DNA from 4 places in the Promicromonospora vindobonensis genome. Region 3 is predicted to be linked to each of the others. Evidence: riboswitches for the same ligand, from Rfam matches in the RefSeq annotation. Region 3 holds a riboswitch; each other region holds the start of a gene.
What was found. A riboswitch is a leader RNA that binds a small molecule or an ion and turns the genes downstream of it on or off. The one in region 3 is predicted to bind cyclic di-AMP.
Positions count from the first base shown of each region.

Region 1: another riboswitch for cyclic di-AMP. It lies ahead of ACFS27_RS08195 (C40 family peptidase); the one in region 3 lies ahead of ACFS27_RS22400 (C40 family peptidase).
Region 2: another riboswitch for cyclic di-AMP. It lies ahead of ACFS27_RS04685 (C40 family peptidase); the one in region 3 lies ahead of ACFS27_RS22400 (C40 family peptidase).
Region 4: another riboswitch for cyclic di-AMP. It lies ahead of ACFS27_RS11220 (C40 family peptidase); the one in region 3 lies ahead of ACFS27_RS22400 (C40 family peptidase).

Region 1 covers NZ_JBHUOG010000001.1:1,812,681-1,820,073, reverse strand. The annotation lists gene ACFS27_RS08220 (MFS transporter) at 1-630, opposite strand, end outside; gene ACFS27_RS08215 (MarR family winged helix-turn-helix transcriptional regulator) at 627-1,073, opposite strand; gene ACFS27_RS08210 (MHYT domain-containing protein) at 1,190-2,041, opposite strand; gene serC (phosphoserine transaminase) at 2,161-3,270, opposite strand; gene ACFS27_RS08200 (metal-dependent transcriptional regulator) at 3,354-4,070, shown strand; cyclic di-AMP (ydaO/yuaA leader) riboswitch at 4,226-4,400, shown strand; gene ACFS27_RS08195 (C40 family peptidase) at 4,553-5,209, shown strand; gene ACFS27_RS08190 (universal stress protein) at 5,371-6,351, shown strand; gene ACFS27_RS08185 (aminotransferase class I/II-fold pyridoxal phosphate-dependent enzyme) at 6,437-7,393, opposite strand, start outside.
Region 2 covers NZ_JBHUOG010000001.1:979,660-987,052, reverse strand. The annotation lists gene ACFS27_RS04690 (NAD(P)-dependent oxidoreductase) at 39-1,016, opposite strand; gene ACFS27_RS04685 (C40 family peptidase) at 1,126-2,040, opposite strand; cyclic di-AMP (ydaO/yuaA leader) riboswitch at 2,042-2,209, opposite strand; gene ACFS27_RS04680 (phytoene desaturase family protein) at 2,350-3,918, shown strand; gene ACFS27_RS04675 (ABC transporter permease) at 3,943-4,710, opposite strand; gene ACFS27_RS04670 (ABC transporter ATP-binding protein) at 4,707-5,657, opposite strand; gene cydC (thiol reductant ABC exporter subunit CydC) at 5,712-7,393, opposite strand, start outside.
Region 3 covers NZ_JBHUOG010000002.1:2,045,537-2,052,929, reverse strand. The annotation lists gene ACFS27_RS22420 (DeoR/GlpR family DNA-binding transcription regulator) at 1-723, shown strand, start outside; gene ACFS27_RS22415 (M14 family zinc carboxypeptidase) at 862-2,079, shown strand; gene ACFS27_RS22410 (cysteine hydrolase family protein) at 2,375-2,959, opposite strand; gene ACFS27_RS22405 (purine-cytosine permease family protein) at 2,956-4,380, opposite strand; gene ACFS27_RS22400 (C40 family peptidase) at 4,494-5,318, opposite strand; cyclic di-AMP (ydaO/yuaA leader) riboswitch at 5,320-5,474, opposite strand; gene ACFS27_RS22395 (FAD-binding oxidoreductase) at 5,699-7,039, opposite strand; gene ACFS27_RS22390 (serine hydrolase domain-containing protein) at 7,206-7,393, shown strand, end outside.
Region 4 covers NZ_JBHUOG010000001.1:2,479,909-2,487,301, reverse strand. The annotation lists gene ACFS27_RS11245 (PASTA domain-containing protein) at 1-1,057, shown strand, start outside; gene ACFS27_RS11240 (SRPBCC family protein) at 1,123-1,566, shown strand; gene ACFS27_RS11235 (C40 family peptidase) at 1,914-2,615, shown strand; gene ACFS27_RS11230 (S8 family serine peptidase) at 2,695-3,756, opposite strand; gene ACFS27_RS11225 (hypothetical protein) at 3,901-4,593, opposite strand; cyclic di-AMP (ydaO/yuaA leader) riboswitch at 4,961-5,158, shown strand; gene ACFS27_RS11220 (C40 family peptidase) at 5,206-5,907, shown strand; gene ACFS27_RS11215 (TrkH family potassium uptake protein) at 6,125-7,393, shown strand, end outside.

The DNA.
Region 1 (7,393 bases), on a different contig from region 3:
CTCACGGATCTGCCCCTTGGCGCGCGAGGCGATCGGCAGGGGGTGGAGGTCACGCATCCGGGCGAGCGAGATGATGACGGCGCCGAACGCGATGCCGTTGATGATGAACACCCATCCGGTGCCGACGGCCGCGATGAGCAGGCCCGCGACACCGGGACCGATGAGCCGCGCGGCGTTGAAGTTCGTCGAGTTGAGGCCGACGGCGTTCGCGAGCCGTGCGGTCGGCACGAGCTGGGCGACGAAGGTCTGGCGCACCGGACCGTCGATGGCGCTCACCACGCCGAGGAGGGTCGCGAACACGTACACGTGCCACAGCTCGGCCGCGCCGGACAGCACCAGCACACCGAGCCCGAGGCCCAGCACGCCCATGCCGCCCTGCGTGATCATCAGGAGCTTGCGGCGGTCGACACGGTCAGCGAGGAGGCCCGCCCAGGCGGACAGGAAGATGTGCGGGATGAACTGAAGTGCGGTGACGATACCCACGGCGACGCCGGAGTTGTTCGTGAGAAGGGTCAGGACGACCCAGTCCTGGGCGACGCGCTGCATCCAGGTGCCGATGTTGGCGACGAGAGCGCTGGCGAACCAGAGGCGATAGTTGCGGTACTTCAGGCTGGCGAAAGTTGCGCTCATCGAGCGGCGATCCGGATCAGGAGCTCGCTGGCTCCTGCAAGGATCTCTCTCTCCTCTCCGGTCAGGGTGGACAGTTGCTTGGTGAGCCAGGCGTCGCGGCGACGCCGGGTCTCGGCGACCTCGCGCGATCCCGCGGCGGTGAGACGGACGACCACCTGACGGCGATCCGTCGCGTGCTCCACCTTCTCGACGAGGCCGAGCTCCGTCAGGGTGTTCACGGCGCGAGTCATCGAGGGTGGCCTGACGCGCTCGTGCTCGGCGAGGGAACCTGGGGACATCTCGCCGTGCTTGTGCAGCACCGTCAGGATCCCGAACTGGCCCTCGGGGAGGTCGGCCTCGCCGCGTTCGGCACGCAGGCGGCGGGAGACTCGGGTCAGGGCGACACGGAGGTCGCCTCCGACAGTGGCCGGGCTTCGACTGGATCTGCGGGAGCTCGACACCACGCCAGTCTAGATCATTAGCCTTGCTAACGGTACGTGGGTGTGGTCACACGGCGGAGCGCCGGAGCGCCCGCCCCCTCGAGGGGGACGGGCGCTCCGTGGTCGCTGCCTGGCGCGGGTCAGCGCGCGCGATGCGTCTGCGCGAACTGCGCGGGGCCTGGCTGCGGTTCCTGCTGGACGTTCTCGAACTGTCGACCCTGCTCGCTGTGCGCCTTGAGCCGGTTCTCGAACTCGGCCTGCGTGCGCAGCTCGTCCTCGGTGGGCCAGAGGCCGATCCCGAGGATGAGCAGGAACGTCACGACGCTCACCGCCATGACGAGCGGCACGAGCAGCTGCATCGTCGAGGCGCCGGCGGGGACGCTGTCGATCGGGTTGATCACGGAGACGCCGGCCATGCCGGTGTAGTGCATGCCGGTCACGGCGAGCCCCATCACCAGAGTGGCGACGATCGTCGCGAGCGTGCCGCGGATGTGCACGGTGCACCAGAGTGCCGCCGTGGCCGCGACGACCGCGATGACTATCGAGGCGACGACGTAGGCCGGGTTGTAGACGACCTCCGCCGACATCTGCATCGCTTCCATGCCCATGTAGTGCATGGCCGCGACGCCGGCGCCCGCGAGGGCGCCACCGACGAGCATCGCCGGCAGCTTTCGCTTGCCCAGCTCTGTGATGAACAGGCCCGCACCGACCACGACGATTGCGATCGCCGCGCTCAGGAGGGTCTGAGGGATGTCATATCTGATGGTCACGCCTGAGGCGGAGAAGCCCAGCATGGCGACGAAGTGCATCACCCAGATGCCGGTGCCGCCGAGGGCGATGGCGCCGAACACGAGCCACGCCGCACGGGTTCCGCCCGAAGCCGCTCGGGCTCGGGAAGTGCACGCGAGGCCCGTTGCTGCGCCGGTACACGAGATCGCGTACGCCAGCAACGGCGTCACGATCCCGAAGGTGAAGTGGTCGATCACTGGCATGGTGTTTGAACAGCCCCTTGAATGGTTCCCTCTGTTGCGGAAACGTTACAGAGTCCCTGTGCCTCGGACAATAGGCAGAACCCGCCGTCCAAGGGATATTGCGGACGTGATCACGCTGGTCAGACGGTTGTGACGAGGTAGTCGACGCACGCGGTGAGTGCAGCGACGTCGTCGGGGTCGATCGCCGGGTACATCCCGACGCGGAGCTGGTTGCGCCCAAGCTTCCGGTACGCGAACACGTCATGCACGCCGTTGGCCTCCAGGTCGGCGAGCACGCGCTCGACGTCGATCTCCGGGGCGAGGTCGATGGTGCCGACCACCGGCGAGCGCTCCTCGGGGCGCGCGACGAACGGGGTCGCCCAGTCCCGGGCCTCCGCCCAGGAGTAGAGGATCTCGGCCGACGTCGCGCAGCGCTTCGCCGACCACTCGAGCCCGCCCTGGTCCAGCAGCCACTCGACCTGGTCGGCCAGCAGGAGCAGCGTCGCCACGGCGGGCGTGTTGAGCGTCTGGTCCTGGCGCGAGTTAGCGACGGCCGTCGTGAGCGACAGGAACTCCGGCACCCAGCGACCGGAGCCCTCGATCCGCGCGGCGCGCTCGACGGCGGCGGGGGACAGCACGGCGAGCCACAGCCCGCCGTCGGCCGCGAACGCCTTCTGCGGGGCGAAGTAATAGGCGTCGGTCTGGCTGAGGTCCACGGGCAGGGCGCCCGCTCCGGACGTCGCGTCCGTGAGCACGATGGCGCCGTCGGGTCCCGTCGGGCGCCGGACGGGGGCGACCGCCCCGGTGGAGGTCTCGTTGTGCGGGGTGGCGTAGGTGTCGACGTCGTCGGCCGCCTCGAGGTAGGCCACCGAGCCCGGCTCCGCCGAGATCACCTGGGAGGGCTCGAGGAACGGGGCGCGCTCCGTTGCGGTGGCGAACTTGCCGCCGAACTCGCCGAAGGCGGCGTGCTGGGCCTTGCGCTCCACGAGGCACAGGGTGGCGACGTCCCAGAACGCGGTGGAGCCGCCGTTGCCGAGCGCCACCTCGTATCCGGCGGGCGCGCCCAGCAGCTCCGTGACACCCTCACGAATGCGGTGCACCAGGTCCTTCACGGGCGCCCGCCGATGTGACGTACCGAGCACGTGCGCGTTCGCCACGAGATGATCGACCTGGCCCGGGCGCACCTTGGAGGGGCCGGAGCCGAAACGGCCGTCGGTGGGCAGCAGCTGTGTCGGGATAGTCAGTGGCACAGAACTAGACTAGAACCTGGGCCGACGCCCGGGCCGCACGTGTCCAGGGCGACCGGGCGGCTGTGCGCATGACGGGAGCTGACGTGACGGATCTGATCGACACCACCGAGATGTACCTCAAGACGATCTACGAGCTCGACGAAGAGGGCATCACGCCCCTGCGCGCGCGCATCGCGGAACGCCTGGGGCATTCCGGTCCGACGGTGTCCCAGACCGTCGCACGCATGGAGCGCGACGGGCTCGTGATCGTGACGGGAGACCGGCACCTCGAGCTCACGGAGCTGGGCCAGGACAAGGCGATGCGCGTCATGCGCAAGCACCGGCTCGCCGAGCGCCTGCTGACCGACGTCATCAAGCTCGACTGGGAGCACGTGCACGTCGAGGCCTGCCGGTGGGAGCACGTCATGAGCGACCTCGTGGAGAAGCGCCTCGTCGGCCTGCTCGACCACCCGCACCACGACCCGTACGGCAACCCGATCCCCGGCCTCTCGGAGCTCGGCGAGGCGTACACGGACGTGCCGTTCCTGACCGGCGTGATCTCGCTGCCGTCCGCGTTCGAGGCTGCGGCGAAGAAGGGTGTCAAGGGCGAACCGCTCGCGGCGTCCCTCACCCGCATCGCGGAGCCGCTGCAGACGGACGTCGAGCTGCTCGCCCGCCTGTCCGACGCCGGCCTGGTGCCGGGCTCCCGCATCACCGCCGAGCACAACGACGGCACCTACACGGTGGCGGTCGACGGCGCGGGCACGGCGCTCGAGCTCGGGGAAGACCTGGCTCGCCACCTCTTCGTCGCGACGGCCTGAGCGAACGCCGGCTTGTCCGCTTTGTCGGAAACGCGGCGCCCAAGGTAGGACACGTCGTGGCATTCGTTGCCGGAACGTGACATTGAGGGTGAGGTCCGGTACGTTCAGACCGCTCCCACGGAGTTATTCGTGGGGGTCCTCGGACGGACGCCGAACTCTGTCACCGGCCGAGGCCCCAAGACGACCGCATGACAGAGGCGGGGGACCCACCAACGGGCGCCAGGGTGCGTCCTCGGGGTGAAGCCGGGTATTCCTTCGGGATGCACGGCCGGGTGATTTCTCCCACCCGAACCCGACAGCTGACCTCGAAGGCGTACAAGGAGAGGTAATACGTGACTGCACGTACGACTCGCGCTCGCCATCGGGCTGCGCGACGACCAGTAACTCCCCTCAGTGAATTCGCTCAGAACGCCGCAGTGGGTCGCCGTACCGCGGTTGCCGCCGCCGGTGGCGCGCTTCTCGTCTCGACCTTCGGTGGAGCGATGGCCGCACAGGCCGCGCCCGTCGAGGCCGGCCACGCGAAGATGAACTCGGTCGACCTCAACGCGCTGACGTCGCAGGCTCGCGAGGCGCTGAGCAACGCCCCCGTCGTGACCGTCGCACCTGACGCAGAGCTCACCGTCGAGAAGGCCGCGGTCTCCGTGGTCTCCGCCGCCGAGAACGAGGACTACCAGGCGGAGCTCGCCGCTGCTGAGGCCGCTGAGGCTGCTGAGGCCGCCGCCGCCGAAGCTGCGGAGGCCGCCGAGGCCGCTGCTGCCACCACCGTCAGCACGGCCGCCGCCTCGGTGGACGTTCCTGCTTCGGCGATCGGCAACTCCGTGATCTCCATCGCGAGCCGCTACGTGGGTGTCCCGTACGTCTCTGGCGGTGGCTCGCCGAGCGGCTTCGACTGCTCCGGCTTCACCGCGTACGTCTACGGCCAGCTCGGCATCAGCCTGCCGCACTCGTCGTCGGCGCAGCCGGGCTACGGCACCCAGGTGCCCGCGTCCGAGGCGCAGCCGGGCGACCTGATGTGGACCCCCGGACACGTCTCGATCTATGCCGGTGGCAACACCATGATCGACGCGTCCAAGCCGGGCACCGTGGTCGACTTCCGCACCATCTGGCAGTCGAACCCCACGTTCATCCGTATGGGCTGATCTCAGCCAGGTACGACCCACAGCAGAGCGCCTGCCCGATGATCGGGCAGGCGCTCTTCTTTGCCCGTCTTTCTGTACTCTTTGGCCTTCGGATACCCACAACGCCCCCGCCGCCGGTAGCGTTGGAGTGCAATGGTGCTTGGGCGAAGAAAGGGCTGGCGATGACGCGATCCGAGGTCGTACTGGTCGGTGTGGACGGATCGGCCGCCAGTCTGCACGCGCTGGACTGGGCGACCGCCTACGCGCACCGCGTGGGCTGGTCGCTGCACATCGTGTGCAGCTATTCCTTGCCGTCGTTCACCGCGGCCTCGCTCGACGGCGGGTACGCCGCGCTCGACGACACCACCATCCAGGAGGGTGCCAAGTCGGTCCTCGCCGAGGCGGAGGCCCGCGTGGCCGACGCCGGGGTGCGTGCCACCACCGAGGTCGCCACCGGTGACGCGGCGGGCGTGCTCGTGGAGCTGTCCGCCGACTACGGCCTTGCCGTCGTCGGTACGCGCGGCCGGGGCGGGTTCACCGAGCGGCTGCTGGGCACGGTGTCGTCGGCGCTCCCCGCGCACGCGCAGTGTCCGGTCGTCGTCGTGCCGCTACGGGCCGAGGCGAACCGGGGCGTCTCCTGGAGCGTGCCGGACGCCGCTCCCGGTGGTGCCGGCGGTTCCGAGACCGCGCCCACCGCGGTTGCGCCAGGGGCGGCCGAGATCCGGGAGGTGCGCCGCATCGTCGTCGGCGTGGACGGGTCACCGCAGGCAGAGCGGGCGCTGCAGCACGCGATCATGCAGGCCAACGCGTGGGGCGCGGAGCTGACCGCCGTCACCGGCGTGCCGGTGGGGAACACCGGGATGCTGGCGTGGCTGCCGTCCACCATCGACCGCGAGCAGGTGCTGGCCGACATCGGGGTAGGCATGGACGTCCTGATCGACCGGTACGAGGCGGAGAATCCCGGCCTACGGATCCGGCGGATCGTGCTGGACGGCACGGGCGCGGAGCTGCTGACGGAGTTCTCCACGGCGTCGGACCTGGTTGTGGTGGGCTCGCGAGGCCGCGGCGGGTTCCGCGGGCTGCTCCTGGGCTCCACCAGCCAGGCCGTGCTGCACCACTCGGCGTGCCCGGTGTTCGTGGTGAACAAGCACTGCACGGACTGACGGCCGGCCACCTGAAGTTTGTCGTGGGCGTGACTTCCTGCCCGTTCTCGGCGCAACGGTCACGCCCACGACAGCGACCGGCTGACTACTTCGCAGCGGCCTCGGCGGCGGCCAGCAGCACGCAGGTGGCCACGCCGTCCATCGCCGTGCGGACCTCGTCCAGCGGGGGCATCGACGGTGCCAGGCGGACGTTCTTGTTCTCGGGGTCCCGGCCGTACGGGTAGGTGGCGCCCGCCGGCGTGAGGGCGATCCCCGCCTCCTTGGCGAGCTGCACCACACGCGACGCGGTACCTGGCGCGACGTCGAGCGAGACGAAGTAGCCGCCCTTCGGCTCGGTCCACGACGCGACGTCGTGCCCGCCGAGGCGCTCGGTCAGGATCTCCACCACTGCCTCGAACTTGGGCGCGAGGATCGCCCGGTGCTTGCGCATGTGCTCGCGCACGCCGTCGGCCGAGCCGAAGAACATCGCGTGCCGCAGGTGGTTGAGCTTGTCGGGGCCGATCGACGCGACAGACAGGTGCTTCTTGTACCAGGCGACGTTGGCCGCCGAGCTTCCGAGGAACGCGACGCCCGAGCCGGCGAACGTGATCTTGGACGTGGACGCGAACAGCAGCACGCGGTCGGGGTTGCCGGCCTCCGCTGCCAGCGCGACGGCGTTCGGGCTGGTCACCTCGTCGTCGGTGAGGTGGTGCACGGCGTACGCGTTGTCCCACAGGATGCGGAAGTCCGGCGCGGCGGCGGGCATCGAGACCAGCGCGCGGGCGACGTCCTCGGTGATGACCGCGCCGTCAGGGTTCGAGTAGGTGGGGACCACCCACATGCCCTTGATCGTCGGGTCTGCCGCGACGAGCGCGGCCACGGCCTCGGCGTCCGGACCGTTCGGCGTCATCGGGACCGGGACCATCTCGATGCCGAAGGCCTCGCAGACCGTGAAGTGGCGGTCGTAGCCCGGCACGGGGCAGATCCAGCGGACCTTCTCCTCGCGCGCCCACGGCTTCGGCGACTCGGGGAACCCGAACAGCTCGGCGTACGCGACGACGTC
Region 2 (7,393 bases), on a different contig from region 3:
CGCGTAGCCGCAACCGTCGCGCTCACAACGAAGAGGGGCTAGCGCGGGGTTACGTTGCGGAGGGGGGCGCCCGCCCGCCAGGCCGTGAGCTGTTCGGCCAGGAAGCGCGCCGCGCCGCGCGGCCGCCCGCCCGCCACGTGCGGCGTGAGGATCAGGTTCGGGACGTCCCAGAGCGGGGACTCCGTCGGCAGGGGCTCCGTCTCCATGACGTCGAGCGCCGCGCCCGCGAGCCGCCCGGACCGCAGAGCGTCCGCGAGGGCCTCCTCGTCGACCGTCGCCCCTCGGCCGACGTTGACGAACCGCGCCGACGGCGGCAGCAGGCCCAGCAGCCGGTCACCCAGGATGTGCCGGGTGGCTGGGACGGCCGGCAGCAGGGAGACGAGGAGGTCGGTCTCGGCCAGCAGCGCGTCCAGGCCCTCCGGGCCCACCACCGGGTACCCGGAGCGTTCTCCCGCACGCGAGGCGACGCCGGTGACCTGCGCGCCGAGTGCGGTCAGCAGGGGAGCCAGCCGCAGAGCGATCGACCCGAAGCCCCAGATCGTCACCCGTGCGCCGTCGAGCGTGTACTCCCTGCCGGTGACCGGGTCCGCCTGGGCGAACGCGATCTCCTTCGCCCAGTGGTGCTCCCGCTGCGCGGCCAGCGACTCGTCGATGCGCCGGACCGACGCGAGGATCAGCGCGAGGGTGTGCTCGGTGACGGTGTCGTCGTGCAGCGACTGGCCGGACGAGATGACGACATCGGGGCCGAACCCGGCGCCCAGCGCGACGTCCGGCCCGGCCGAGAGGGTCTGCACCCAGCGCAGGCCGGTCAGCCGACGGGCGGCGTCGGCGAGCACCTTCGGCGGGTTGGACCAGGTGACCAGCACCTCGGCGTCCGCGTGCTCCTCGGGGATCGGGTCGTTCATCGCGTACGTGGCGACGACGTCGGCGCCGCCGGGCGCGAAGGAGGCTCCACCGTCGGGCAGGCGGGACGGGAAGTCGAGGTCGAAGGGCACGTCCGGTACGAGGATCTTCACGCCCGGGACGTTACCCGACCCGGCCCGGCGGACGAGCACGGGGTGTGTCCAGCCGGAAGTCCGGCTGGACACACCCCGTGCTCGGTCTGGAGGGTGCTGCGCGAAGCGGTCAGCCCGTTACGCGGATGAACACCGCGTTGTCCTGCCACATCTCGCCGTACTGCACGGGGGTGCCCTGCTGCTGGGCCTCCACGACCATGCCGTTGCCTGCGTAGAGGGAGACGTGGCCGGGCGTCCATACGATGTCGCCCGGCTGGGCCTCTGCGGCGGAGACCTGGTAGCCGACGGTCGACATGGCGCTCGAGCTGTGCGGGAGGCTGATCCCGAGCTGGCCGTAGACGTACTGGATGAGTCCGGAGCAGTCGAAGCCGCTGGGGGAGGCTCCGCCCCACACGTAGGGCACACCCACGTACTCGAGGGCCAGGTTGACGGCCTGCTGGCCGAGGCCGGACGCGTCGGCGACGGTCTCGACGACGGATTCCGCCTCGGCCGCTGCTTCGGCTTCCGCGGCGGCCGCGGCTGCGGCCTCGGCCTCTGCGGCCGCCTCAGCCTCTGCCTGGGCCTTCGCCTCGGCCTCTGCCTTGGCACGCGCCTCGGCCTCCGCCTTCGCCTTGGCCTCGGCGATGCCGGCCTCGGTCTCGGCGTACGGCGTCACCGACACCCGTCCGCGCTCGGCCCAGAAGTCGGCGTCCTGCGTGACCTTGACCTTGGTGACGAGGTTCTCGGCGAAGCCGGCCCGCGTCGTGGAGTCGACGGTGTTGCTGACCGGCGTCGCGTTGGCGAGCGTGGTCTGGGTGTGCGTCTCGGCGGGCGCGGTGTGGGCGGTCTGGGTGAAGACCGACGCCAGCATGCCGGACGTGACGACCGCGATGGCGCCGGTGCGGGCGGCATTCTCGGCGGCGGTCTGGGTCAGTGCGGTGAAAGGAGTGAGCGCGGGGCCGTCGGCGCGATGCCTGCCCCGGCTGTTGGAACGGTTTGCCTGGTCGTCCGCCCAGTCATGGGTACGGTCGGTGAGTACGGTCACCAGTGATCTCCTCGGACGCCTACGAAGTGAGCTGTCGGGTTCGGATGGGGAGAGCGATCACCCGGCCCCCCACGAGGAGGCTTCACCCCAAGGACACTCACGTGCCCGGCTTACTTGGTTCCCCCGCCCCTGTCACGTCGTAGCTGCTCAGATCCGGTGACAGGGCTCGGCGTCCGGACCAGGACCCCACCGTTACTGGCGAGGTGACATGACCGTACCCGCCCGTCGCGCGAATGTCACGATTAGGTCACATACCAACTTGTGATGGAACCTCCCTGTTAATCACTGCCCCATGGGACTATGACGGGCATGCCCGCTTCCACGCGTTCCCGGTACGACGTCGTCGTCGTCGGCGGAGGTCACAACGGACTCACCGCGGCGGCCTACGCGGCCCGCGGCGGCCGCTCCGTCCTGGTCCTCGAACGAGCGGACCACGTGGGCGGCGCCGCCGTCTCGGCCCGCCCGTTCGCCGGCGTGGACGCGCGGCTGTCGCGCTACTCCTACCTCGTCTCGCTCCTGCCGCGCCGCGTGGTCGAGGAGCTCGGCCTCCCCATCACGCTCAAGCGCCGGCGCTGGTCCTCCTACACGCCGGTGGCCGACGGCGGCCTGCTCGTCGACAGCCAGGACGACGCCGCCACGCGCGCCTCGTTCCGCCGGTTGACCGGTGCGGACGCCGACTTCGAGGCGTGGGGGCGCTTCTACGCCATGACCGCGGAGGTGGCCCGCCTGCTCGCACCGACACTCACCGAACCCTTGCTCCCACGCTCGGTGGTCCGGGACCGGGTGGTCGACGGCGTGGGGGAGGAAGCCTGGCGCGCCCTCTTCGAGGAACCCCTCGGCGACGTGCTGCGCCGCACCTTCGCCGACGACGTCGTGCGCGGCGTCGCGGCCACCGACGGCCTGATCGGCACGTTCGCCGACGTCGACGAGCCGTCCCTGCGACAGAACCGCTGCTTTCTCTACCACGTCATCGGCAACGGGACCGGCGACTGGGACGTCCCGGTGGGTGGCATGGGCGCCGTCTCCGGCGCACTGCGCGACGCCGCAGCGGCCGCCGGCGCGACGATCGTCACCTCGGCGACCGTCACAGCGGTGGACCCCGGCACCTCGGGCGCCGACGTCACCTGGACCGACGCCGACGGGCGCACCAGAGGCGTCACGGCCGGGCACGTGCTCGCCGGCTGCGCCCCGGCGGAGCTGGACCGGCTGCTCGGCGGCGAGCCCGCCGCGTCCGCGTACCCCGAGGGCGCGCAGCTCAAGGTGAACATGCTGCTGACGCGCCTGCCCCGGCTGCGCGACGACGTCGACCCCGTCGCAGCGTTCAGCGGGACCCTGCACGTCAACGAGTCCCTGGCCCAGCTCCAGGCCGCGCACGCCCAGGCCGCCGCGGGACGCATCCCCGACCTGCCGCCGAGCGAGATCTACTGCCACACCCTGACCGACCGGACCATCCTCGGCCCGGCCCTCGCAGGGACCGACGCGCAGACCATCACGCTGTTCGGCCTGCACATGCCGGCGCGGCTGTTCCGCGCCGACCCCGACGGCGCTCGCGACCGGGCGCTCCTGGCCACGCTCGCGTCGCTGAACTCCGTGCTGGCGGAGCCCATCGAGGACGTGCTCGCGCTCGACGCCGACGGTGAGCCCTGCCTCGAGGTGCGCTCCCCGATCGACCTGGAGGGCGACGTCGGGCTGCCGGGCGGGCACATCTTCCACCGCGACCTCAGCTGGCCCTTCGCGGAGTCCGGCGACGACGCCGGGCGCTGGGGCGTCGAGACCGCGCACCCGCGGGTACTGCTGGCAGGAGCAGGAGCGCGCCGGGGTGGGGGAGTGAGCGGGATCCCTGGACGCGCGGCGGCCATGGCGGTGCTCTCGGCCTAGCCGGGCCGGCGGGATCCCGCCCGGTCAGCGGATCTCGACGCGCCGGAGCCGCCACAGACCGGCCGCGAACGGGAGAGCTATCCACAGCACCGCGGTGATGCCGAGCTGCGCCCACTGCTCGCCCGTGACGGTCTCGCCGAGCAGCGCGTACTGGGTGTGCGTGAGGTCGATCCAGGGGGCGGCCGTGCCGTACCACTCCACGCCGGCGGCCAGCTGGCTGGACAGCGAGGGGACGACCAGCGCGAACATCAGGTAGGCCACCAGCGCCACGGACGACCGGCGCAGGATCGCGCCGAGCGTGAACCCGACCGCCACGCCGATCGCCTGGAAGGTGAACAGGTACAGGTGATCGGCCCAGGACAGGTTCCACACCGGCGCCGTGCCCTCGGCCGCCGCGCTCAGGAGGGTCCCGCAGGCCGCCAGCCCGAACGTCAGCGCCGTGGCCACCACCGTCAGCCCGGCGACGCACGCCGCCTTCGCCGCGATCACCCGCCCCCGCCGCGGGACCAGCGTGAAGGTGGTCAGCGCGCCGCGCTGGCTCCACTCGCTCGTGATCGACAGCAGCCCGACCATCGGCACCAGCAGCCCGAGCGGGTAGGCGACAGCGTTGGCCAGGTCGGCGTAGGACACCTGGAAGGGTGCGAACAGGACCAGGACGGCGACGGCGCCGACCGCGACCAGCGCGATGCTCACCAGGAGCCACAGCGCCGACCGGGTGTTGGCGAGCTTGCGCAGCTCCACGTCGACGAGCCGGCGGAACGGGATCTGCGCGGTGTGGTGGAGGGTGCTCACGCTACGGCTCCTGTCGTGGTGGGCGTGTGCGGGGACACCGGCGGGCGAGGCGCCCCGCCGGCGTCGCGCTGGGTCGGCGCGGTCAGGGCGAGGAAGGTCTCCTCGAGTCCCGCGCCGTCCGCCGCCCGCAGCTCGGTCACCGGGATCCCGGCGGAGAAGGCCGCGCGGCCCGCCCCGGCCAGGTCCGCGTCCGTGAGGACCGCGCCGTCGTCGGTCCGGGAGGTCGTCTGGCCGGCGGCCTCGAGCGCGGTGGTGAGCGCGGCGACGTCGTCGGCACGGACCAGGGTGCCGACGCCGGCAAGGAGCTCCGACTTGGGCCCGCCCGCCACCACCCGGCCGCCGCCGATCACCACGATGTCGTCCGCGATGGTCTCGATCTCGGCGAGCAGGTGGGACGAGAGCAGCACGGTGCCGCCGTCGTCCGCGAAGTCGCGCAGCAGGTCACGCATCCAGCGGATGCCCGCGGGGTCGAGCCCGTTGGCCGGCTCGTCGAGGATCAGCACCTGCGGCTCGCCGATCAGCGCCGTCGCGACGCCCAGCCGCTGCCGCATGCCGAGCGAGTAGTTCCCCACCCGCCGCCTGGCCTCCTGGGGGGTGAGGCCCACCCGGTCGAGCGTCTCGCCCACGCGGGCGGCGGGGAGCCCGAGGGTGCGCTGGGCGAGGACCAGCGACTCCCGGCCCGTGCGGCCCGCGTGCTGGGCCGACGCGTCGAGCAGCACCCCCACCTCCCGACCGGGATTGGGCAGGTCCGCGAACCGCCGGCCCAGCACCTCCGCGGTGCCGGACGTCGCCTCGGCGAGACCGGTGAGGATGCGCAGCGTCGTGGACTTGCCCGCGCCGTTCGGCCCGAGGAACCCGGTGACCCGGCCGGGCCGTGCGGTGAAGGAGACGTCGTCGACGGCGGTGAAGTCCCCGTAGCGCTTGGTCAGCGCCGAGATCGTGATCATGGCCCCGACGCTATGGCGCCGGGCGGCGGACCGGCTCCGGGATGCCCCCGGTTCTCACCCTGGTTCGGCGGTGAGCGAGTGAGGGTTGAGCAGGCCGGCCTCCTGCGCGGCCGACCACGCATAATCAGGGTCGTCGCGCAGCAGGTCAGCGTGCGTGCCAGAGGCCCTGACCCCTTCGCCCACCCCGAGCACCACCACCTCGTCGGCCGCCGCCAGCGGCGTGAGGCGGTGCGTCGCCAGCAGCACCGCCCGGCCGGTCGCGCGGGCGTGCGCCGCCAGCGTGCGCACCAGGGCGTCCGCGGTGCGGCCGTCCAGGTGCTCGGCGGGCTCGTCCACGAGCAGGACCCGTGCGGGACTCAGCAGCGCACGAGCGACCAGCAGACGACGACGCTCGCCGCCCGATACCGCGGCCGCGTCCGTACCGACCACCGTGTCGAGCCCGTCGGGGAGCGCGGTCAGCCACGCACCGAGCCCGACGGCGTCGAGCGCGGCCCTGGCCTCTGCGGCCGTGACGTCGCCCCGCGCCACCCGCAGGTTCTCCAGCACCGTGGTGTCGAACAGGTGGCCGTCCTCGGCCACGAACAGCCGGCCGGACTGTGTGCCCGGCATGCTCGGCATGGCCGGTGTGGTCGGCGTGATCGGCGTGATCGGCAGAACGCCAGCTGATCGGTAACTCGGAATGCCGACCTGCTGACGGTCTGCCGACCACGCGGACACCGTTCCACCGACTGGCGGGATCAGCCCGGCGGCGGTCATCAGCAGCGTCGTCTTCCCGACGCCGGACGGCCCGGCCAGTGCCACGACGGAACCAGGGCGCAGCGTGAGGGACACCCCGGCGACGGCGGTACGCGGGCGCCCGGCGGCGTCGGGCCAGCCGGCGGCGACCCTGTCGAGCACGAGCAGCGCGCCGCCCGCTTCCCCGGACCCGCCGGATGCGCCCGCTCCCGCGGACACGCCGGGCGCTCCGGCATCCCCCGACGCGCCCGGCGCCGGGGCGGCCTGCGTGGCCGATCCCGGAGCGGACTCGGGCAGCAGCTCCAGCAGCCGCCGCGCTGCCTCCCTCGACCGGTGGAGCTGGACGGCGGCGGCGGGCAGCCCCGCGGTCGCCTCGAACACCGCGAGCGGCGTCAGCACGACCACGGACAGCGCCTCGACCGACAGCGATCCCGACAGCGCGGCGGGGATCCCGAGGGCGAGCGCGGCGAGCACGGCGAGACCCTGCGCCAGCGCCCCCAGCGCGGCGGCGAGCCCTGAGGTACGTGCGCCGTCGTCGGCGACGGCGGACAGGCGCGCGTCGGCCGCGTCCAGGTCCGCGAGCCGCGCGCCGAACCGGCCGGACACGCGCAGCGGGGCCGATCCCTCGAGCACCTCGAGGGACAGCGCCGCCACCTCGCCCCTGGTCGCTGCACCTCGGGCCTCGGTCCGCGCCGCCGCTCGCGCGGCGAGCCACGGTGTCACGATCCCGGCGAGCGCAAGGCACAGCGCGAGCGCCACGCCCGCCGCCGGCAGCAGCACGCCCAGCAGGATCACGGAACCGAGCGACGTCACCACGGCGACCCCCGCGGGCACGAGCGCGCGAACCACCACGTCGCCGACGTCGTCCACGTCCTGGCCGATCCGGGCCAGGAGCTCTCCGCGCCGCACCGTGACCGGGCGGTCGTCCGCGGCAAGCCGGTCGTACAGGTTGGCCCGGAGGGCCGCCATGCCGCGCAGGGCTACGTCGTGGGAGGCGAGGC
Region 3 (7,393 bases):
GTGGAGGACCTGGCGGAGGCGCTCGCGATCTCCGAGTCGACGGTGCGCCGCGACCTCGCCCGGCTGGGCGCCGAGGGGCTCGTCACCAGGACGTACGGCGGGGCCAGCCCGGAGTCGAGCTTCCACGAGCGCGCCCTGGCCGAGCGGATGCGGGTGCAGATGCCTGCCAAGGTGGCGATCGGCCGGCGCGCCGCAGAGCTCGTGCCCGACGACGGGACCGTCTTCGTGGACGCCGGCTCGACGACGGGTCAGCTCGCCGAGCACCTCCGCGGCAGGTCCGGGCTGACGGTCCTGACCCGCGGGCTCGAGGTCGCCCTGCTGCTCGCCGGTTCGCCCGGCCTCGACGTCGTGGTGATCGGCGGCAGCGTGACGACCAAGAGCCACGGCCTCGTGGGGCCGCTGACCACGGTGGCCCTCGAACGGTTCATGGTCGACGTCGCCTTCCTCGGGGTGGACGCCGTCGACCCCCTGGACGGCGTGGGGGAGGCCACCGCGCTGGAGGCGCAGGTCAAGGAGGTCGCCGCCCGGCGTGCCCGCCGCACCGTGGTGCTGGCGGACTCCACCAAGCTCGACCGCGGCGCTGTGCCGGCGTGGGCGCCCTTGCCGGCCGGCTGGACCCTCGTCACCGACGGGCAGGACGAGGAGGTGCTGCGGCGGTACCGGGACGCGGGGGTCGTGGTGGAGACGGTCGAGGCCGAGCAGCAGCCAACTGTTGACGGGTGAAAACAGTTTGCCCTGCTTGTCACATGTGAGGTATTTACCTACCGTAATGATGTCTCGCCCGAAAGTGACCGAATTGTAGGACCGGCGCCCTGGCGGTGCCGTGAACGATCTGCCGCACCATCGAAAACCGGGGGATCCATGTCAACACGTCGGACAGTCATCTCATCGTTCGCAGCGACCGCTCTCGTCGCGGGGCTGGGGCTCACCGCCCTGTCGGCTCCCGCCCAGGCTCAGAACGGCAACGCGGAGTGTGGCAACCTCAGCAACCCGGCAACCTCCGGGTGGACCAGCTACGCGGAGCTCGGCCAGCGCCTCGACCAGATCGAGTCCACGAGCCACGGCCGGGTGGACGTCGACGTGTTCGGCCAGAGCCGTTCCGGCCGCGACCTCTATGCGGCGCGTGTCGGCACCGGCGACCGCGTCCTGCTGGTCACGAGCGAGATCCACGGCAACGAGAAGGTCGGCACCGAGGCTCTCCTCGGCCTGCTGAAGACCCTCGGCAGCAGCGGGTCCGCCGAGGCGCAGGCGATCCGCGAGGGGGTCACGCTGGTCGCCGTCCCCACGTTCAACCCGGACGGGGGCGAGCTCAACCAGCGCCAGAACACGTTCACGTGGGACGAGGTCCAGGAGACCTACCCGGCGCTCGAGGGCGCCGCGTCGCCGTACTACTACAGCGACCGGGCCGGCGGGTTCGACATCAACAGGGACTTCAGCGCCGACCTCGACGCGGAGCCCAGCCCGGCCACGCTGCCCACGGACGAGACCGAGCCGGGCATGTACCTGACGAACGAGTCCCGCGCGCTGCGTGACCTGTACAAGGACCTCCGTGGCGAGTTCGGCCAGGTGGACGGCTTCGTCGACCTGCACCACATGGGCTCGTGCAACCAGGAGAACGAGACCGGCCAGTACGTCACGGTGTCGCTCGACTATCCGCCGCTCGGCTCCGAGGTCGACGGCAACCCGCGCTATGCCGACTGGCCGCTGCTGGACCAGGACGGCTCCCGCCGGCTGGCCCTGGCCGGGGCGAACGCGATGCAGGAGCACGCAGGCAAGGGGAACGCCGAGACCTCGCCGTTCTTCGGCGGCGTCGTCCGGTACGTCCACCCGCTCGTCGCGGACGGCTACACCTGGGACCGCGACTATGCGGGCCAGGCCCGTTCGGCGTTCGCGCTGAACGGCACCAAGTCGGTGCTCTTCGAGGTCCGTGGGCAGTCGGACGACTGGGGCCAGAAGCAGAAGGGGATGCTCACCTCCGTCGTCCTGGCGGGGGTCACGGGTATCGCGGAAGGCCTCGCCGACGAGTCCGTGGAGGAGCTCGACGGGGACGACTTCTTCGAGCTGCCCAAGTACTGGTGACCACCATGCGGCTGCTGCCGGACCGACGACGTTCCGGCAGCAGTCGCATGGTTCCTCCCCGGCCGACGGGCCCGCACGACGAACCCGGTGGACGAGGGTCGTTCGGAAGGATGAGGTGGACCAAGGCGGTGGGTGTCAGGTCTGCTGAATTCTGTTCGGCGTGGGCCTGGCAAGTTCACGCTTGCTGAACTGTTCACCTCAGCATGCATTCGAGTGCCACAGGTGAACGAAGTTCAGCCCACCTGGCACCCACCACAACAGCTCGGTGCGCCCTGCCGGTCCGTCGGCGCCCCCGTCAGCCGGCGGCGAGGACCTCGGCGACCGTCGTCACCTCGATCAGCGGCGCGTACAGCCGCATGACGCCCAGGGCGCGCTCGTGCTCCTCCGGCGTCGAGCCGGCGCAGGCGTCCGCGACCACGAGGACCCGGCGGCCCGCGTCCGCGGCGGCCAACGCGGTCGAGATGACGCAGCAGTCCGTGGCCACGCCGGCGAGCACGAGCTCGCCGGCGCCGCGGGTGGCGGCGTCGAGCTCGGGTCCCCACTTGCCGAACGTGGTGCGGGTGACCACGGGCGCCCCGGCGGCGGCGACGTCGGCGAGGTCGGCGATCTCGTAGAGCGGGTCGTCCTCGGGCACGAGCGCGAACGGCCAGCGGTCGAAGTAGGCGCGCCAGGCGCCGTCGGGTACGGCGGGGGCGACGTACCGCGTGAGGACCGTGCGCCCGGCGAAGGCGGGGAGCAGGCGCCGGGTCCCGGCGAGTGCGGCCGGGTAGTCCGGGGAGGCCCACGGGCTGGGCGGGCGGGCGAAGACGTCCTGCATGTCGATCACGACCAGGGCGGCGTCCGGCCCCGGCGGCACGGCGGCGGCGTCGGGCACCGTCATCGCTCCTCCTGGCGGCGCACCGCGCCGGCGCTCAGCAGGAGCGTGCCGACGAAGCCGATGGCCAGGGCGACCAGCACGCCGAGGTTCGCCCAGGCCCAGTTGCCCTCCACGCCGCCGAGGGGGCCGAGCAGGTAGCCCTGCCAGGCCAGCCAGGGCGCGTACGTGTTGGTCACCAGGCCCCAGCCGATGCCGGTGCCCGCCAGCACCAGGACCACGGCGGGCCAGTTCACGGAGCCGTACCGGCCGGCGGGGTCGTACAGGTCGGCGTCGGCGTAGTCGCGGCGGCGCAGCAGGATGTCGGCGAGCAGCACGCCGCACCAGGCGGCGACCGGCACACCCAGCGTGATGAGGAAGCCCTGGAAGGGGCCGATGAACGAGTCCGCGACGAACACCACGTAGACCGCGCCGACGATCATGAGGCCGCCGCCGATGGCGGCAGCCACCCAGCGCGGTGCGGGCAGCCCGAGGGACAGCAGGGCCAGGCCGGAGGAGTAGATGTCGAGCGCCGCGCCGCCGATCAGGCCGGCGAGCGCCACCACGACGAACGGGATGAGGAACCAGGTGGGCAGGAGCGTGGAGAGGGCGCCGATCGGGTCGGCGCCGATGGCCTCGTTCAGCACCGGGTCGGAGCCCGCGAGCAGCAGGCCGAAGACCAGCAGCACCACGGGGGCCAGCGACGCGCCGAGGGTGGTCCAGCCGACGATCCGCGGGCCGGACGCCGAGCGCGGCAGATAGCGCGAGTAGTCGGCGGCCATGTTGACCCAGCCCAGGCCGAACCCGGTCATCATGAACACGAGCCCGCCGATCACCTGGGGTGCGCCGCCCGCGGGGATGGCCGCGACCGCCGCCCAGTCGACGTGGTCGGCCACCAGGACGATGTACACGACCGTGAGCACCGCCGTGAGCACCGTGATGATCACCTGCAGCCGCATCACCAGGTCGAACCCGAAGACGCCCGCGGCCACCACGATGGTCGCCACGACCACGAGCGCCACGACCTTGGTGACGGTCCCGCCGCCCCAGCCGAGCGCCCCGAGCACGGTGGAGGTCGCGAGGGTGGCCAGCGCCACCAGCACGGTCTCCCAGCCCACGGTGAGGATCCACGACAGCAGGGAGGGGAGCTTGTTGCCGCGCACGCCGAACGCGGCACGGGACAGCACCATGGTGGGCGCCGAACCACGCTTGCCGGCCAGCGAGATGAACCCGCAGAACAGGAACGACACCACGATGCCGACCGCGCCGATCGCCGTCGCCTGCCAGAACGAGACGCCGAACCCGAGCAGGTAGGAGCCGTAACCCAGGCCCAGCACCGATACGTTGGCCCCGAACCACGGCCAGAAGAGGCTGCGTGGTGACCCGCGCCGCTCGGACTCGTCGATGGTGTTCAGGGCGTTGGTCTCGACGCTACCGGGGGCGCTCATGGTGGCGATCCTGCCACCGGCGCGGGCCTGGCGGCGAGAGTGTGGCACAAAGCACGAAGGGCCCGCACCGTGCCGGTGCGGGCCCTTCGTGGTGGAGCGGGTGAAGCTCAGGCTCAGCTGACGCGGATGAAGACCGGGCTGTCCTGCCAGATCTGCGACTCGTGCACGGTCTGGCCGGGAACCGGCGCCTCGATCTGCATGTCGCCGCCCGCGTAGATGGCGATGTGGCCGGGGCTCCAGATGAGGTCGCCCGGCTGCGCCTCGGCGGCCGAGACCTCGGTACCGGCGTAGCGCTGCTCCGAGGACGTGCGCGGCAGGTCGATGCCGATCTGCGCGTACACGTAGGAGGTGAAGCCGGAGCAGTCGAACCCGGCAGGGGTGCTGCCGGCCCAGACGTACGGCACGCCGAGGTACTGCTTGGCGATGGCGACCACGTCGGAGCCTGCGGCGGCGGCCGGGGCGGCCTCCTCGACGGCTTCCTCCACGGGCTCCTCGGCCGGGGCGGGCTCCGCCTCGACGGGCTCTGCCTCGACGACGGGCTCCGGCTCGGGCTCGGGCTCCGGCTCCGGCTCCGGAGCTGGCGTCACCTCGATCGTCCCGGTCTCCAGCGTGAACTCGCTGTCGGAGGCGACCTTCACGGCGGGAGCGGTGTCCACCTGTGCGGTGGTCAGCCCGGCGGTTGTCACCTCGGCGGCGGCCGCTTCCTTCGCGGCGTCCTGCACGGCCTTGAGCTCTGCCGTGTTCGTGCTGGGCTCCTCCGCCGGCGCGGCGTTCGCAGGAACGCCGAGCAGGGAGACGACCAGGCCCGATCCGGCGACGACGACCGCACCTCGGCGGGCGGTCGCGGAAAGGCCGCGGGCTGCGGCGCGAGAGATCGGGGTCAGCGGGGTGATGGCTTTGCGGGCAGCACGATGGCGCCCGGGCATGCGTGTGGTCACGTTCAGTTCTCCCGGCGCCTACGAGGTGAGCTGTCGGATTCGGATCGGAGAATGACCCGGCCGCGGTACTGCGTGCTGTGCGGCTTCACCCCAAGGGCACCGATGGTGCCCGCAAACGGTGGTTCCCCCGTCCCTGTCATCTGGCTGGTGCAGATCTCGCGGCGGTGACAGGGCTCGGCGTCCGCTTCGAGAGCTCGCGGAATTCCCCGGAGCGGGATCGACAGTAACCCCCGACGGCCGGAAAGTCACAATCGCGTTACGGCCGTCCCCTTCGCCAGGCTTCCGCTTGACCGGCCATTCGATATGGGCTAAGTCACAACGGCCCGTCGCCGCCCAGGTCAGGGCGGCGGCGGGCACCCGAGGCGGTCGATCCGGCCGGTCTACTCCGGCCGCACGTTGTGGTTGTGGGCGAACAGGTTGTTCGGGTCGTACTGCCCCTTGACCGCCGCGAGCCGCGCGTACGTCGCCGGTGGGTAGACGGCGGCCACGTCGTCGTCGCTGGTCGACAGCAGGAAGTTCGCGTACGCGCCGCTCAGGTGCGGCGCCAGCTTGTCCCAGATCGCGGCCAGTCCAGGGCGCGCGGCCTCGACGACCGGCGTCGGCCCGCCGGCGATGGTGGCGACCAACAGCTCCGCCCGGCGGTGCGCGTAGGCCGTGGCGTCGTCGGCGACGCGCGAGACCGCGCCGCCCACGCTCCGGACGGCGATCGACGGCGACCCCGGCGACGTCCCGACCTCGGCAAGGATCTGCAGGACCTCCGGCACCGACTCCCGGTCCACGAAACCGTCGTGGGCGAGCAGCTGGATCCCTGGCGGCACGGCGGCGCCGTCCACGAGCACGTCCGCGTAGGCGTGCAGCGCGACGTCGTCCTCGACGACCGTCCCGAGCCCGCGGATCGGGGCGAGCGCGCGGGCCGCGAGCTCCGGGTCGTCCCCGTCGAACGCGACGTGGATCTCGACCGGCGCCTCGTGGCCGCCCGCGAACGGGTTGGCCAGGTTCGCGATGGAGGTGAGCTCCTCCGGCGCCGTGCGGACGTAGTCGGCCCAGCCCTGCAGCACGGTGACGGCCTCGGCCGCGGGGAACGTGATCTTGCCGAAGTAGACCTCGGTCGTCGGGTGCGCCACGAACTCGAACGCGGTCACGATCCCGAGGTTGCCGCCGCCGCCGCGGATCGCCCAGAACAGCTCCGGGTTCTCCTGCGCGCTCGCGGTCACCACCGACCCGTCTGCGGTGACCAGCTCGGCGGCGACCACGTTGTCCATGGCCAGGCCGTACTTCCGGACCTTCCAGCCGATGCCGCCGCTCAGCGTCAGCCCGCCGACGCCGACGCTCCTGGTGTCGCCGGAGGAGATCGCCAGGCCGTGCGGCGTCAGCGCCGAGGCCACCTGGCCCCACGTCGCGCCGCCACCGATCCGCACGAGGTGCCGGTCGACGTCGAGGACCTCGACGTCGGCGAGCTCGCCGAGGTCGATCACGACGCCGCCGTCGTTGGTGCCGAGGCCCGCGAAGCTGTGGCCTCCGCCCCGCACGGAGAGCGCGAGCCCCGAGCCGGCCGCATGTCTGACGGCCGCCTGCACGTCGCCGACCGTCCTCGGGCGTAGGACGTAGGCGGGGCTGCCGCCGGCCAGCCTGGTGCGGCTCACCGCCTCGTACCCGGCGTCGCCCGGTTCGATGATGTCGCCGCCGAAGTCGCGGCGCAGGCTCTTGAGAGCTGAGGTCATGACGTGTCCTCCACAGGTTCGGCGCTGCGTGATGCAGCGGACAATGACTCGACTCCTGCGACGCCGATTGTGTGACCACGCGGTTCGTCGGCCCGCACAACTGCTCCCTCGCCTCCTTGTCCGGCCGGACGAACACCACGTGCCGGGCGTTCCATAGCCTGACGCAATGACTTCTCTCGACTCGGTCTCGACCTGGCTTGACGAACACTTTGCCGATCTGGTGGCCCGGCACCGGGTGCCGGGCGCGAGCGTCGCGGTGCTGTCCGACGGCGAGGTCGTCGATGCAGCGGCGGGCGTGCTCAGCACCACGACCGGGGTCGGGGCGACCACCGACTCCGTGTTCCAGATCGGCTC
Region 4 (7,393 bases), on a different contig from region 3:
CGTCGTCCCCGTTGCCCGACGGCGGCGCGCCGCCCGGATAGGCGGCATGACCCTGGCCATGGGGCTGGTGCTCGGCGGCGGAGCCTGGGCCGCCACCACCCTGGACGCGCCTGGCACTGCCCTGCCGGGCGGCTCGATGACGACGGAGGTGGAGCCGTCGCCGGAGCCGAGCGGGTCACCCGTGGCGTCGAGCGAGGGTGCCCCCTTGACCGAGACGCCCACCTACCCGGCCGTGGAACCGGTCGTGCCGCCCGAGGGCTGGCGCGACGCTACGTACTTCCATGTCGTGACCCGGGGCACCCCGGGCCAGGCCGGCGCGGAGCCGGGCCCCGAGGCACCGCTGGGCAGCTCGCTGGGCAGCGAGAGCTGGTACGGCAACGGTGTGAACTTCGAGCTCACCGCGAACGGCCCTGCGCTGATGGCACTCGGCGACCACATCAACATCGATGGGCACAGCCTCACCTACACCTGGGCGGACCTGGAGGCGCTGCCGACCGAGCCGGAGCCCCTGCAGGACGCCCTGCTCAGCCGTTACTTCCCCGGCGAACGCGAGGAGGCGGTGCGCGACGCCGCCGCCCGCCTGGCCACCCAGGCACCGGCCTCCCCGGAACTGCGGGCCGCGGCGTGGGAGCTGCTCACCAGCCTTGCCGACGTCGAGGTCGAGCAGGACGCCCGTGACTCGGAGAACCGCCGGGGCACCGCAGCGACGTACCAGTACGGCGACGACGACAGGGTGCGGACCGTGATCTATGACGAGGCCCGGAACCTGCCGCTCGAGACGCAGGACACGAAGCACGGCACGGACGTCTATCTGACGACCGAGTTCACCGACCTCCCCGCCGAGGTCGCCGACAGCGCCATCGAGATCCCCGACTTCACCGCGATGACCGTCGAGGACGCCGGGGTCGCCTGCCAGCAGGCGCATCTCACCTGCACGTTCGAGGACACCAGGTCGAACACGGTGCCCGAGGGGACGATCATCTCGTCCGACCCGGCGGCCGGCGCCCTCGTCACCTGGGGAGCCATGGTGACGCTCCAGCTGTCCACGGGCTCCTGACCTGGCAGTTCATCACGGGCCCCAGGTTGCGCCGGCTGCTCTCGAGCCCGCGTAGCCTGGGGCCCGTGGCCCATGCCTACCGCACCAGCACCCAGGTCGAGGCGCCCGCCGACGTCGTCTGGCAGGTGCTGTCCGACGTCGAGCGCATGCCCACCTGGACCACCTCCATGACCCGCGTGACGCTCCTCGGTCCCGAGACGAGGATGGCCGTCGGTTCCCGCGTCGAGATCCAGCAGCCTGGCCTGCCGGAGGCCACCTGGGAGGTGGACGGCCTCGTCGAGGGCCGCAGCTTCTCCTGGTCGAGCACTGCCCCCGGCGTCCGCACGGGCGCGGCGCACCAGATCGCACCGGTCTCCGACGCCGCGTGCGAGGTGACGCTGGTGGTCGCGCAGAGCGGGATGCTCGCAGGGCTCACCAACCTGGTCCAGGGCTCCACGGCACGGGGGCTCGTGGACGCGGAGCTGGCCGGCCTGAAGGCCGAGTCGGAGCTTCGCGCCCGGGACAACTGACACGCCGCCGCCGACCGGCGTGTCACATCATTTCCTCCCGTGTTTTTTCATGCCTGCCAGATACGCATTTCTCTCGTAACAATGGCCCTTACGCTGGCAAAAGGCATCTGGTCGAAAAGTTACGCGCGTTTCGGACACCCTGATACTTCATGACAACTGTTATCTGATCGAGACAAGGCGGTAAGCCGTATGTAGCGTCGGATCCGTTGTGCCACCGGAGGCACGACCGCGGGCCCCATTCCCAGTCAGGTACGGGCACCGCGCAACCGGCGACTTGGAGAACATCGGTGAGTACCACCGTCCGACGCGGTCGACACCGCGCCGATCATGCTCCTAGCACTCCCCTGATGACCGTGACCCGCACTGCTGCCCGCTCGGGCGCACTGATCGCGGCATCGTCCGGACTTCTCGCGACGGCGTTCGCACCCAGCGCACACGCCGTCATGGGAGACGGTTCGAACCGCTTGGCAAGCGTCGACATGACCGCACTGACGCAGGACGCCCGCAAGGAGCTCGCGGCAGCTCCGGCGGTACAGGTCGCGACCGACGCGAAGCTCAGCATCGAGAGCAAGGCCGTCAAGGTCACTCCGGCCCCAGAGCCAGAGCCCGAGCCTGAGCCCGTCGTGGAGGACGCCACCTATCCCGAGGCGGAGGTCGACGCGCAAGCCGTGGTCGAAGAAGCCGAGCCGGCCACCCCGGACTACGCGTCCGACGGGTCCATCGGCGCCCAGGCCGTGGCGATCGCCATGCAGTACCTCGGTATCGCCTACACGTACGGCGGCGAGTCCCCTGGCACAGGCTTCGACTGCTCGGGCCTGATCAAGTACGTGTACGCCCAGCTCGGCGTCGAGCTGCCGCACTCGTCGTCGTCCATGGTGGCCGCCGGCTACCAGGTCACGACGCCGATTCCCGGCGACATCGTGTGGACTCAGGGCCACGTCTCCCTGTACGCGGGAGACGGCATGGTGGTGGAGGCGGCCAACTACGGCACGCCGGTCCGCCACACCGCCCAGTGGCAGGACTACGCGGTCTACATCCGCCCGTACTGACAGGTACACCACCTCTGGTCGTGGGCGCGACCGCCAAGGACGGGCATCCGTCCCGGCGATCGCGCCCGCGACCAGAAGGTCAGTACGCGACGGCGGCCGCCGCGTCGACGATGCCGTACCCGTAGATCGGGGTCCACACCCCCACGAGGCCCAGCAGCGGGTCACGCGACGTGCCGAGGATCGCGCTCTCGACCTCTGCCATGCTCCGGCCCTGCCCGAAGAGGAGCGCAGCGACGCCTGCCACGTGCGGCGTGGCCATCGACGTGCCCGCATAGGAGTCGTAGCTGCCGCCGGCACAGGTGTCCGATCCCGTACCCACGGGGACCGTCGACCACACGTCGCCGTCGCATCCGTTCAGGCCGCCCGAACCCCCGGGCGCCGAGACGCTCTTCAGGTCGAGCTTGACCGGCAGCTCCGAGTAGTAGGAGTGGACGCCTGCCGGGTCGGTCGCGCCGACGCAGATCGCGACGCTGGTGAACGCCGGGTCGCTGCACAGCGGGGTCGACGAGTTGCCCGCGGCCGCGACCGTGAGCACCCCCTGCTCGCGGGCGTACGCGATGGCATCGCGCATCAGGGTGTCGACGCCGATGATCGTCAGCAGCTGACCGCCCGGAGCCGTGCCGAGCGAGAGGTTGATGACGTCCGCACCGTTGTCGGCGGCCCAGCGAATGCCGTCCGCGATGTCCTGCGACGAGCCGGAGCCCGCCTCGAGCACCTTGACCGGGAGCACCTTGGCGCCCGGCGCCACCCCCGCGACCCCGATGCCGTTGTCTGCCGCGGCGGCGACGATGCCTGCCACGTGCGTGCCGTGCTCGTCCCCGTCATTCCTGCCGTCGGGGCCCCGGAAGTCCCCTTCGCCGCACGGGCGGACCTCGGCACAGCCCGCGAAGGTGGCGCCCGGAAGAAGCTGGCCCGCCAGGTCCGGCTGGTCGAAGTCGACACCTGTGTCGACCACTGCCACCACGGCGCCGTCGCCGGTGCTGGCCGCCCAGGCGGCCTCGGCGTTGATCTGGTCCAGGCCCCACTGCTTGTCCCGGAGGGGGTCACTGGTTGCGGCCTGCGCACCCGGCGCCACCGCGACGAGCGCTGCCACGGCGAGCACCGCGGAGGTGGCGACGCCGACGACTGACTTCCTGTCCATATAAGCCCCCATTGTTTGCACAGGGGCTGGATTACCCCCGAACCGGGCCAAACCTAGGGGTACCGGACAGGCGCAGAACAGGGCAGATGGCTCGTAGCGGGTGAAATTTACACAATCGCAATCAGTAGTGGTGCCGATCGCCGGTCAGGCCCAGGCCTCGGAGAGCTCACCCTCGTCCGTGGCCTCCCTGGAGAGCCGGAGTGCCGCGATCGCCGCTCCGAGCAACAGGGCGACCACCCAGGCGCCGAGCTGGTGACCGTCGGACACGATGGCGGCAGCGGCAAGCTCGTTCCAGACGATGCCCGCAGCGGACCACGGGTCCTCGGTGATCGCCGAGCCGGGCCAGATGTTGTCCTGCACGGCCAGGAGGGCCGGACCGGCGGCCTGCAGGACCCAGACGACCCCTGCGGCGGGCAGCCAGCCGAGGAGCTCGATGGGCTTGCTGTCCACGGCGAGGCCGAACGCGATGCCCAGCGCCACCGCGAAGAGCCACCACGTACCCGTCGGGGACACCGGGTTGCCCGGGAGGAGCCCCCAGAGCCAGCCGTCGAGGAGCACCACCGGCAGGGCGAGCGCGAGACCCCGCAGGGCTGCCGGGCCGAGCGCCGTCAGGAGGCCGGCACCGAGCCCGACGGAGCCGGCGGCGCCGGCGATCACGAGCATCCCGAGCGGCGCGGCGTCACCGGGCACGCTCCCGCGCATCGCGATCCACCAGGAGGCGCCCCCCGTGCCTGCCATGGCGAGGAAGGTGCCCGTGATCGCAGCACCGGCACCCGCCCGCCCCGAGGCCGGGAGGCCCGCCGTGACCCCGCCGAGGAGCCCTCCGATCAGGGCCATGATGACCAGACCGACCACGGCGTCGTCGGCCGTGAAGGGGAGGGGCAGAAAGGTGGAGCCGCCCCGGCTCGACCCTTCCGAAATGCCTGTGACCTCGTATAACGCCTGAAGAAGCCACGGCAAGAAGCCGCAGACCCACCATGCGACGGCACTGATGAGAAGCACCCACCAGGCGGAGATGCGGTACGCACTTTCGGCCATGCCGCCGAACGGTAGCGGATGTATGTGATGTCGGTCATAACCGCTGAAGACCGGAACGACGTAAATCTGCGTCTTCGTGGGGTCAGACCGTAATGCGTAACCCGATCGTGACTTTTCCCGTGAACGTGTGTACTTTGACTTCTGCTCCCCCGCAACGGTGGGAGTCGTGAGCCGGACGCCGAATCCTGTCACCGGTTCATGACCAGACGTTCGAGACAGGAGCGGGGGACCCACTTCCCGGGCGACAGCAGGATCGTCGTCCTCGGGGTGAAGCCGGACGGAAACCCCCCAGTAGCCGTGCGGCCGGGTGTGTACTCCTACCCGAACCCGACAGCTGACCTCGCAGGCGGTACAGGAGACATTTAGGTGACGAACTCCCTTCGCGGACGGCATCGTGACAGCCGCCCGGCCATGACACCGCTGACCATCCTCGCTCGTACCGCCACCGAGAACGCCGGCACCGTCGCCCGCCGTGGTGCTATCGCCGCAGCAGCAGGTGGCGTCCTGATCTCCACCATCGCGACGACGGCTCACGCAGCCCCGGCGATGGACCTCAAGACCGACGTGAAGACCGCCAAGCTCAACTCGGTCGACCTGAACTCCCTCACCGCGGTCGCCAAGCAGGCCGTCGTGAACTCCCCCACCGTGACCGTCCCTGCCGACGCAATGATGCCGACCGAGATGGAAGCCCTTGGCACCTCGTCGGACGCCGACGGCAAGAAGGGCGGCGAGGAGGGCGAAGGCCCTGCCGTCGTCTCGGTCGACGCACCGGACCCGGTGCCGGTCGGCCAGCAGGCCATCAACATCGCCTTCAACTACCTGGGCATCACGTACGTGCTGGGCGGTAACTCGCCGGCCGAGGGCATGGACTGCTCTGGCCTGATCCAGTACGTGTACGCGCAGCTCGGCGTGGGCCTGCCGCACTCGTCCGGCGCGATGCTCAGCTCCGGCTACCAGGTCACGTACCCGGAGCCCGGCGACATCGTCTGGACGCCCGGCCACGTGGCTCTCTACGCGGGCGACGGCATGATCATCGAGGCCTGGGCCGCCGGCATGCCGGTGCGCTACACGGAGATGTGGCAGAACAGCCCGACGTTCATCCGCGTCGTCTGAAGTTTTGGCCTGAGCCGTAAGTCCTCAGCCTGAGGACGTCAGCCGCAGGACCAGCAGTTCATCGCGAGGCGTCGCCTCCGCGCCGGGTTCCCGCCCGACGCCGGAGGCGGCGCCTTCCGCGTTCCCGCGTCGATCACGGGCTAACGTTGCCGCCGGGCGTCACACGGCGCCGGTACGCCACCGTGACGTACGACGAACGAAAGCCGACGGTAGCCAGATGCGGTTCAGCAGCCCCGCGGGTCGTGAGGGCGGGCGGGGTGTTGCACTACGGCGCCGCCCTGGCCAGCTCGTGATCGCCGGCTTCGTCGGTGCCATAGCTGTCGGCACGCTGCTCCTGCTGCTCCCGATCGCTGCGTCCGGCGAGTCGGCCACGTTCATGGAGGCCCTGTTCACCGCGACCTCGGCCGTGTGTGTCACCGGGCTGATCGTCACGGACACCCCGGTGTTCTGGTCCGGGTTCGGCGAGGCGGTGATCCTGGTGCTCATCCAGATCGGCGGACTCGGGGTCATGACCGTCGCCTCGCTGCTCGGTGTCCTGGTCTCACGACGCCTCGACCTGAGCTCGCGGCTGGTCGCCGCGGCGTCGACCCGGACGGTGAGCCTCGGTGACGTACGCCGGACGCTGGTCCGCGTCGTCATCCTCGCGCTCGTCATCGAGGCCGTCGTCGCGACGGTCCTGACGGTGCGCTTCGCCGTCGCCTACGACGAGCCGCTCGGCCGGGCGCTCTGGCACGGGGTGTTCCACGCCGTCTCCGGGTACAACAACGCGGGCTTCGCCCTGTTCTCGCTGTCGCTCATGGACTTCGTGGCCGACCCCTGGATCGTCCTGCCGATCTGTTTCGCCACGATCGTGGGCGGGCTCGGCCTGCCCGTGGTCCTCGAGGTGCTGCGCGGGCGCGTGCGCCCGGTGCGCTGGAGCGTCCACACCAAGATCACGCTGCTGATGACTGCGCTGCTGCTGGTGGGCGGCACCGTGTTCTTCCTCGTCGCCGAGTGGGACAACCCCGCGACCATGGGCGGCCTGGACACCGGCGGCCGCGTCCTCGCCTCGTTCACGCAGTCGACCCAGGCGCGCACCGCCGGGTTCAACTCGGTGAACACCGGCGAGCTGCACACGGAGACCTGGCTCGGCACGATCATCCTCATGTTCATCGGCGGCGGCTCCGGTGGAACGGCCGGCGGTATCAAGGTGACGACGTTCGCGGTGCTCGCCGTGGTGATCTGGTCCGAGCTGCGAGGCGACCCGGACGCCACGGTCTTCGACCGCCGCATCTCGCCGGCCACCCAGCGCCAGGCCCTCACCCTTGCGCTGCTCGCGGTGGCGATCGTGGTTCTCCCCACCCTGTGGATGACGGCGCTCTCTCCGTTCACGGTGGACCAGATCCTGTTCGAGGTGACATCAGCGTTCACCACCACCGGGCTGTCCACCGGGATCACCGCACAGCTCGACTGGTACCACCAGGTGGTGCTCGTCGTGCTCATGTTC